3 regions of the Planococcus sp. ANT_H30 genome follow, and region 2 is predicted to be linked to each of the others. Evidence: riboswitches for the same ligand, from Rfam matches in the RefSeq annotation. Region 2 holds a riboswitch; each other region holds the start of a gene.
The links. Region 2 has a riboswitch for cobalamin ahead of FQ085_RS03885 (ABC transporter substrate-binding protein). Riboswitches for the same ligand answer to the same signal wherever they lie in the genome.

Region 1 (3,153 bases), on a different contig from region 2:
GTAAATGCCGTCTAAAGAATCGTCTACCGTATCGATAAAACACGAAGACAATTGCCCAAAACTTTTACCTGCATTCGATAAAGTTGGAGTCGCAACGGTCATATACAAATGACTCATCGCCCAATACGCTTCTTTAACGAGCTCTAATCGACGCTCTTGCGGCTCATTTTGCATTAACGTCATGGCAATAACTAAAAAGCGCTCTTGCGGAAGTTCAAACAACTGCCCTTCATAGTCTTTTGCCAAATAACGATCTGCCAGTAAAAACAAACCGATGTAATTAAATAGCAAATCCCGACTCGGCTCGATTTCTTGACCTATTTCTGTAATCTCTTCTTGAGAATAAGAAGCTAAGAGCTCTTTTGAGTAGATCCCGACTTGTGTTAATGCTTTGATTAACTCATAAAAGTCACCATATTTTTCAGTAGCGGAATAATTGCGGCTGCTTGCGGCTTTCTTATACAAATCACTGACATACAACTCTGCCGCTACGTAAGTCCAGTCTGGCTCGTCCATTGTGATGCGATTTAATGCATAAAGTAAGGATTGCTCGCCTTTTGCTTGTTCAGCGAGTTTTGCTGCTCGCTCTAGTAGCTCGCGCGTATCTAGTCCATAAACCTCAGTTGCTCGCTTGAGCGCTTTTTCTACTGCGTCCATTTCTGTTGTATCTGTTTTCATATTCATATCAGCATAACTCCTTTGCGAATTCGTTCACTTTCATGCGTCGCTGTTTCCGCTCCTGTGCGCTTTTAAATAATTCTTTTTCAGCAGGAGTTTCTGGTATAACACCAACGACCGGTGTCGGTTTGCCGTCACTGTCGACTGCAACCATTGTCAAAATAGCTGTCGTCGTCAAATTTCTATTGCCGGTTTCAATCTGCTGACATTCTGCTTTAACATACACTTCCATCGATGTTCTTCCTGTCGATATTACAACACCTTCTAAGATGAAAATGTCCCCTACTTTAGCGGAAGATAAAAAATTCACCGTATCAATCGAAGCTGTAACGACTGCTTTTCCGCTGTGCCTCATGGCAGTAATAGCGGCAATTTCATCAATATACGCGAGTACGGTTCCACCGAATATCGTTCCTAAATGATTCGTATCAGGTGGCAACACTAATTTTGTTTGAATGGTTCTTGCCACACCTGCTGCTAATGGTTCTGTCATGATTGCATTTCCTCCTTCTATGTAAAACAAAAAAACCCATCCTCTCAGGGAGGATGGGGTGGAAAACGCAGAATAGCGGAGAAAGGCAGCAAAAAATAGCTGCTCGCGCAGAATATCTTCGTTATCCTTCTCAACTCCCGGAGAAGATCATAAACTTAGAACAAAGGCAGGTTTCCTGGCTTGTGCGTCATCCTCTGCTATCTCCTTCCCGTCCATTGGACAGTGGATTGTGATAGCTCGTCAGCACTTACAGTTGCGGGTACAGCTCCGGTATTACCGGATTCCCTTTTAAGCCTTTTCAGGCACCTTTATCAATATTTTCACTACATATAGTTATTTGAATAATAAAAAACACTAAATGTTGTATCTATACACTATAAACCACTTTCATACTTTTAACAAGACTATTTACAAACTCGTGTTAATTAGCCGTCAAATATTGTTTTAACGCTTGTTTTACGGTACTCATTGTCTTTAGTTTGCTAAAGTCTACGCGCACATCGACAGCTTTTAATGCCAGTTCAGGACGAATTCCTGTAAAAATAAGCTGAATGCCTAACAAGCGCATGATTTGATCAATTTTGTATAGAAATTCTGCAACCACATTATCAATATTATAAATCCCTGAAACATCAATAATGAGACAATGCAAATTTTCTCCTTGAACTTTCTGCGGGATAATATCCAGCAGGCGCATACTCCGATCCCCATCGACTGATCCTACAAGTGGCAACACAGCTAGTCCATCAATAATCGGAACAATTGGTGCTGAAATTTCGTTTTTAAGTTGGCGTAAGTCATGCGACATTTTTTTCTGAAGCGTGATATCACGCATAGTGGACTGGATGGCTACCGTTTCTCCGTACTGAACTGGGTAACAATACAATTCAACATCGGCTAAAGTCCCGTCAAAACGTCTAACAGTCGTTTCCATCAACTCTCCAATTGTACGATTTTCCATCCCTTTTTGAATTCGCTTCGTAATTAATTCTTTGTAGTCGTCTGTAAAGACCTCTACTACATCTGCGCCCACAACTTCTTCTTGCTTCGCTTTAAAAAATTCAGCACCTGATTGGTTTATATATAAAACCTTCTGATTTGAATGGATAATTGTTGTTTCGTCAGAATAATTCACAATGTCCTGATACATTTTTTCTTTTTCTGGAATACTCGCTAACGAAGTTGGTGCATTCGGCATATCCCTTCACCCCTTCCGTTTCGGAAACTATCTACATCCTATTTTACACTTTTTCGAGAAAACTTTCAGTGTTAAGTAACACGTAAAAACAGCTGATCTATTCTTAATCCTTTCATCACTTATAAGACAGAAATTTCTTATCGTCCACTAGAAGTTCACATCAAATTAAAAAGAGTTGCCGGTTAAGCAACTCTCTCTACTTTCCTATCTATGCATCGACCCATTCAGAAGCTAGTTCTTTTTCTGTTTTCGGCTCGTCCGCTTTTTTAGTATTTTTGCTGGTATACGGTTTAAAACTCTTCGCTTTGTTGGCACCGGATTTCCAGCGAGTCCATCCTTTTTTGCCAGTTCCCTGACCCGTACCACTTTTCGGTTTCGCTTTTGCTTTGCTCATTTTAATCACTCCATTACTGCTACATTACTGCAACGATGAAGTACATCTTATCACATCAAGCCGTAAAATTAAACAAAATGTTCTTGTTAGACACGGGAAAGCCCTGTTCTCAACAACTTTAATTCTAATTCGTAATTTGCAATAGACTCATCAATCGTTAAGTTTTTAGCGAAATATTCAATCCAATTCCTAACGGTCACCGACATCATAATTTTAAGCAGATGGTATAGTTCTTTGTTTCCAGAAACGTTTAACTTGGTCGTATCGATCAAAAGGCTAATCGCTCGGAATTCTTCTGCAGACTCTTCTTCATTGACAATTTTAATAAATTTAGTTTCTACTTGTTCTGTCATATTCAAAAGGACGTTTCGTTTAAAGTCGAGTAATTCT
Region 2 (3,153 bases):
ATTCTGTTGGTGAGATAATCGTTCGTGATACCAAATCACAAACGATCAAAAGAGCGGCTCCATTAATAAACGACAAAGGCAAAACGTGGCGATGATCCGATCCCCATAATAAACGGGTCATATGCGGAACGACCAATCCGACAAAACCGATCGTTCCAGAAACCGAAACAGCCGCTCCTGTTAGTACCGATCCCCCAATCAAAATCGTCATTTTGCTCTTTTTGACATCTACGCCTAAGTGCTGCGCGCGTTCTTCACCAAACAGCATCGCATTTAATTCACGACGCTTTAGCCATAATATGAAAGAACCGATTAACACAAACGGCAACGCCATTCGAACATATGGCCAACCACGCATAGACACACTGCCGAGCAGCCACCCGATAATTTGCCGTAACTCTTCTCCTGTTAAAGCAATCATTAAAGAAATAATTGATCCAAGAAATGAACTAAAGATAATTCCAGTTAAAATGACCGTTTCCATTTTCATCGAGCGATCCACCAGTTTTGCAAAGCTCATAACGGCAAACATCGTCAGCAATGCTCCGATCATGCTCATAACCGGTAAGGTGAAGGGTCCTAAAAACGGTATCGAAATGCCAAAAAAGAGCGTCGTCACAGCGCCGACTGAGGCACCGGAAGACACTCCCAGGGTGTAAGGATCGGCCAATGGATTTTTTAAAAGCCCTTGGAACGCAGCACCCGCAATCGCTAGCGCTGCTCCAACAAGCCCTGCCAAAATTACGCGAGGCATGCGAATATTCCATAAAATATTGGCCGCCGCTTCATCTGATGACGGATTCCACAGCACAACTGGTGAAATAGAAACCGTTCCAACGGTCACCCCGAGCAATACGGCTCCTACTAAAATCAGCAGAGAGACGCTGTATGCTACTAGATGTTTACTCATTGAAAACATCAGGATAAACTGCCTGTGCCATTTCCATTAGTCCTGCAGTTAAACGTGGTCCTGAACGAGTGAGCATATCCGAATTTAAGCTGTAGATGGCATCTTCTTTAACAGCTGTTACTTCTGCAAAGCCGCCACGTTTTTTAATTTGACCGACTGCATCTTCAACATAATCGCCTTCTGTCGTGATCATAACATCCGGATTTGCTGCAACGATTGCTTCTGGGTCCATAATAACCCATCCTTCTAATTCGCCAGCAACGTTTTCCGCATTAATCAATGTCAACATTTCATCCATGAATGTGCCGCTTCCCGTTGTGTAAATGTCCGGTTGGCTGCCGACTTCTAAAAAGACCGTTTTGGGTTCTTCAATTGTTGCTGCCAGTTCTTCGATTTCAGCCACTTGGACTTCCATTTCTGAAACTAGTTTTTCTGCTGCTTCCATCGTTCCTGTCGCTTGTGCAATTTCTGTAATTGAATCGTAAACTTCTTCAAAACTAGCCGCATTTTGAACGACGAATACGTCAAGGCCTGCATCACGTAATTGTTGCAATCCAGCATCTCCAACACCTAGTCCCGATTCGTGTGCAAGTACTAAGTCTGGCTGAAGGCTAATAATTTTTTCTACATTAAATTCTTGTCCCCCAATTTTTTCAACATCCGTTGTTTCTTCTGGGTAGTTATCATAATCGGATACGCCGACCATTTTTTCACCTAATCCTAATTCATAAGCAATTTCTGTATTCGATGGAATCATTGAGACAATAGCTTCTGGCTCTTCTTCAATAACAATTTCATCTCCGACTGCATCTGTAATGGTTACCGGATATTCAACTTCCGCTACTTCTGCCGGTGGTTCTGCTGGTGTTTCGACATCCTCTTCAGGTGTTGCCGCATCTCCACATCCTGCTAGTAAAACGGCTGCTAATCCCGCTGTTGCTCCAAACTCCCAAAACTTGTTCATCATTAAAATCCCCCTAGAGTGTCGTGTTTTTGTTATAAAAAATCGCTGCAGGCGGACGCTGATTTGTGGACTACTTAAAACTGACACAAAACAAAATCCCCCGCAAAGTTCTGCGAGGGATTGAAAGGACGCCATAAAAAAGCATGCGCATCCAGCCTTTCCTCGCAGGCATATGGGTGTGTTGTCATAAAGGCAGGTCTCCTGGCTTGTGATCATTGGTGTTTGCACCTTCCCAAAGCATTGCTTCAGTGGCATATTGCAAATTCCTCTCACATACAGTGGCGGGACCGCGCCGGAGTTGAACCGGCTTCCCTTTTAACTCATGTTCTTAGACATAAGCACCTTTATGAATCGCTATTAAGTTCTAATTCTGTTTCATTATACACGTAACCGTTTAGCTTTCGCTTACATTTTTTCAGGAGCTTCGACGCCGACTGTTTTGAGTGCATTCGCTAACGTTGTTTTCACAGCCGTGATCAATGCCAAACGAGCACTTGTCATTTCGGCGTTTGCTGCATCTAATACTTTATTGGCATTGTAGAAACTATGGAAATTTGACGCCAATTCTTGAATGTACGTTGTAATACGGTGAGGTGCACGTTGTTTCGCTGCATCTGCGATGACTTGTGGGAAATCCCCAATTTTTTTCAAAACATCAATTTCTTTTTCAGAAGTCAACAAGTTTAAATGCTCTTCTGAAGCTAGTAAACCTTGTTCTTCTGCTTGACGCAAGATTGAGCTAATACGAGCATGCGCATATTGCGAGTAATAAACCGGGTTTTCGTTGGACTGTGAAACGGCCAAATCCAAATCAAAGTCCATATGCGAATCGCCTGAACGCATCGCGAAGAAATAACGAACGGCATCTAGTCCAACTAGTTCGACTAGTTCGCGCATCGTTACCGCTTTTCCTGTACGTTTACTCATCTTCATTTTTTCGCCGTCTTTGTACAATTGCACCATTTGAATAATGCTCACTTCAAGTGTATCACGGTCATAACCAAGCGCTTCGATCGCTGCTTTCATCCGTGGAATATAACCGTGATGGTCAGCACCCCAAACGTTGATCAGCTTGCCAAAACCGCGTTGCAATTTATCTTCATGGTAGGCAATATCCGGCATTAAATACGTATACGTGCCATCATTTTTAATTAAGACACGATCTTTGTCATCTCCAAATGTTGTTGACCGGAACCATGTAGCGCCTTCTTCTTCAAAGACATGACCATTTGCACGGAGCTTAGCTAATGCTTCATCGATTTTACCGTTTTTGTATAAG
Region 3 (3,153 bases), on a different contig from region 2:
TAACTGGTAAGACTTCCAGCGCTTGTCGGACCTACACGGACGCTTATGCTTTTCTTAATCCCAACAAAAGCTTTGGATTTGAGTTAAAATAAAAGGAAAGGTTTTTCTTTATCTAACTTGATTTATTACATAGGAGTCATTGGATTTCAGCAATGTTATTATTAGGAGGATATTCATGAATAGTTTTATTGTTATGCAAGGAGAGACCTATCAAGAAGAACGCAACGCAGAGGTTCTTTGGTCACCGAGGGTTGATAAATCGGGGATGATTCCACACTCTTGGAAACGAATGCAGGAGTTAAAAAAAGGCGATATCGTTTTTCATTATGTAAAAGGATTTTTAGTAGCTATTAGTCATGTACGAGAAGATTGTAAACATGGAACCAAACCTAAAAGTACAGACGAGCAGCAGGACAGTACTGAAGAGGCATTTATCGCACGGGCTGTTTATCGCGAATTGGACAATCCGTTATCCATTAAGGCGTTTTTTAGAGAAATAGAGCCTTTACTGCCCGTAAAATACGCGGCATTTCAAGAAGATGCTAGTGGCAATTCAGGTTATTTGTATCCATGCAATGAAGAACTGGCGATGAAATTTTTAGAACTAATTAGCGCCTTAAATATTTTCACCTTGGAAGTCGAACAATTGGAGTTGTCAATGGAAGTGATTAAAAAAACAGAGCATGATCCATTAATCAGCTTGATTGCAGAAGCAGAACTACAAATCAAAACGAAAATGCGTAGAGGTAAAGAACAATTCAGAGAAAGTTTATTGCCGCTTTGGAACGGAGAATGTCCACTTTGTGGAATTGGTATTGACGCTGTGTTGAAAGCGACGCATGCCAAGCCTTGGAAAGACAGCTCAGCTGAAGAACGGCTAGATGCTTTTAATGGCATCTTACTTTGTGCCAACCATGCTGCTTTGTATTCAGCGGGGTTCATCGCATTTACCGGAGGCGGAAGTCTCCGTATTTCGAGTCAAATTCCAGAAGAACATTATCCCACCTACCAATTAAAAAGAGGGATAAAAATACCCGTTTCGCCAGAGCATGCTCTTTATTTAAGATGGCATAAACGAATCGTTTTTGCCGAACTGCCTAAAGTGAAACTGCTGGTCAATCAACAATAATCGTTCGATAAGTATGTCTTTTGTCGTACGACATATGCTACACTAGAAACAAGTGAATAATCATGCAGAAAAAAGGTGCTGATTCGTCAGCATAACAGGGAACTCGGTTAGATTCCGGGGCTGTTTCCGCAACTGTAAGTGCGTATGAAATAAGAAAATGCCACTGTTTAGTGTTACCAACTAAACGGGAAGGTTCTTAAAGTAAAGCGATGCACAAGCCAGGAGACCTACCTTTTTTTGAACGTATTTTTACTCTTCGGAAGATAAGGGAATCATACGGCAACGTTTCTATTTTGACTGCTGAAGTATGTCTCTAAATAGCTATGCCGCCGTCCTCTTTTGAGGGCGGCTTTTTGCTGTTTAGAGAGCGTTCAATGCCGTGATTTTCACCAAACGGAAGTGAGGTGGAATGATGAAAAAAGACATGCGTTATCTTTGTTATCCATTTATGCGGGAATCCGCAGTTACTGTGGATTTTGAAATTAGGACTGATTCGTTGACTACCCGAATCGGAGAAGCCCTGTCATTGACACAAGATATAGAAGCTATACAACGAGATCTGCAGATTTTACAACCTATGGCTTATCATTTGAACGGCTCAGTTCGCGGTAAAATAGCCATTCATGAGGAAGACTTGATTGAGCTAAGTAACATGTATGATTATTATGTAAACTTCACAAAGGATAAAATCGGTAATTTTGTTTTGCCGCAAGGAACACACGCTGCATGCGTCCTGCATGTTTGTCGCAGTGAAGCGAAAAAATCAGTAAGGGCCTTGCACAAAGTGAGTTTAGAAAAAGAAATACCGAACATTCTCTTTGATTACGCCAATTTGTTAGCCAACGTGCTGTTTACGATGGCTGTTTATGTTAATCAGCATCACGGAGTGGAAGAAATCCCGTTCGTCAGCAAGTCCTATCCAACTAGACCTAAAAAGAAAGAAGTGACCAATCAACAATGAAAATTTCCTCATTCAAATACGTAGCTATCGGAGCAGTTGTTTTAACTCTAGGTGCTTGTCAATCAGAAACAACAGAAAAAACAGATGCAGAACCAACGAATAAAGGAGAGGAGCAAGCAAACTATACCGTTACAGATGATTTAGACAACGAGTTGACGTTTGAAAAAGTACCTGAAACAGTTGTCTCACTTATTCCAAGTAATACTGAAATTTTGTATGGCATTGGAGCAGGAGAAAAAGTGATTGGCGCGACTGATTATGATAATTATCCAGCAGAAGCAGCTGAAGTTGAACGTGTTTCAGATTCAGTCGTTTTTAACGCAGAACGCATCATTGAAATGGATCCAGATGTCGTCATCGGTTATTCTACAGGTGCGCCAACCGGTTATGAAGAGTTAGAAGCTGCAGGTATCCAAGTATTTGTTATTGAATCAGCGCAATCTTTTGAAGATGTGTATGGCGACATCGAACAAATTTCGACCGTCATGGGTCTTGAAGACAAAGGGGATACGTTAAATAGCTCAATTCAGCAGCAAATTGAAGAAGTACAAGAAAAAATAGAAGGGGTAGAAGCGAAAAAACAAGTGTTTTTCGAAATCAGTCCTTCGCCCGAAATTTATACAGCAGGTCAAAAAACGTTCCAACAAGAAATACTGAACCATGCCAATGTCGAAAATATCTTTGGTGACCTCGAAGGATGGCCAAAAATTTCAGAAGAAGAAGTCATTACACGAAATCCAGAAATTATCACAACAACGGTTTCTTATACGGAAGATCCAATCGGGGAGATCAAAGCACGTGAAGGCTGGAGCGATATCGAAGCGATTCAAAACGATCAAGTCTTTTTCTTGGATTCTGATATCACATCACGCCCTGGACCGCGCATTGGTGACGCTGTGGAATTAGTAGCTAAAACAATTTACCCAGATTTATTTAACTAAAACACAAAAACTCCTCGCCTTAAAAGCGAGGAGTTTTTTTATGCAGTAAAACATGCCTGAAATCATAGCGTTATTTCAAGCTATCTGGATCTATTCCGAACTCCCTTTTTAATACGTTCCTC

Region 1: another riboswitch for cobalamin. It lies ahead of FQ085_RS16780 (acyl-CoA thioesterase); the one in region 2 lies ahead of FQ085_RS03885 (ABC transporter substrate-binding protein).
Region 3: another riboswitch for cobalamin. It lies ahead of FQ085_RS15725 (ATP:cob(I)alamin adenosyltransferase); the one in region 2 lies ahead of FQ085_RS03885 (ABC transporter substrate-binding protein).

What each region holds. Positions count from the first base shown of each region.
Region 1 is NZ_VOBJ01000012.1:24,891-28,043, reverse strand. It holds gene FQ085_RS16785 (ribonucleoside-diphosphate reductase subunit alpha) at 1-684, opposite strand, end outside; gene FQ085_RS16780 (acyl-CoA thioesterase) at 686-1,171, opposite strand; cobalamin riboswitch at 1,320-1,496, opposite strand; gene FQ085_RS16775 (PAS domain S-box protein) at 1,593-2,369, opposite strand; gene FQ085_RS16770 (DUF3934 family protein) at 2,578-2,763, opposite strand; gene FQ085_RS16765 (TetR/AcrR family transcriptional regulator) at 2,850-3,153, opposite strand, start outside.
Region 2 is NZ_VOBJ01000001.1:830,813-833,965, forward strand. It holds gene FQ085_RS03880 (FecCD family ABC transporter permease) at 1-919, opposite strand, end outside; gene FQ085_RS03885 (ABC transporter substrate-binding protein) at 903-1,874, opposite strand; cobalamin riboswitch at 2,049-2,235, opposite strand; gene argS (arginine--tRNA ligase) at 2,280-3,153, opposite strand, start outside.
Region 3 is NZ_VOBJ01000010.1:5,748-8,900, forward strand. It holds gene FQ085_RS15720 (HNH endonuclease) at 176-1,129, shown strand; cobalamin riboswitch at 1,185-1,378, shown strand; gene FQ085_RS15725 (ATP:cob(I)alamin adenosyltransferase) at 1,542-2,090, shown strand; gene FQ085_RS15730 (ABC transporter substrate-binding protein) at 2,087-3,031, shown strand; gene FQ085_RS15735 (arylamine N-acetyltransferase family protein) at 3,102-3,153, opposite strand, start outside.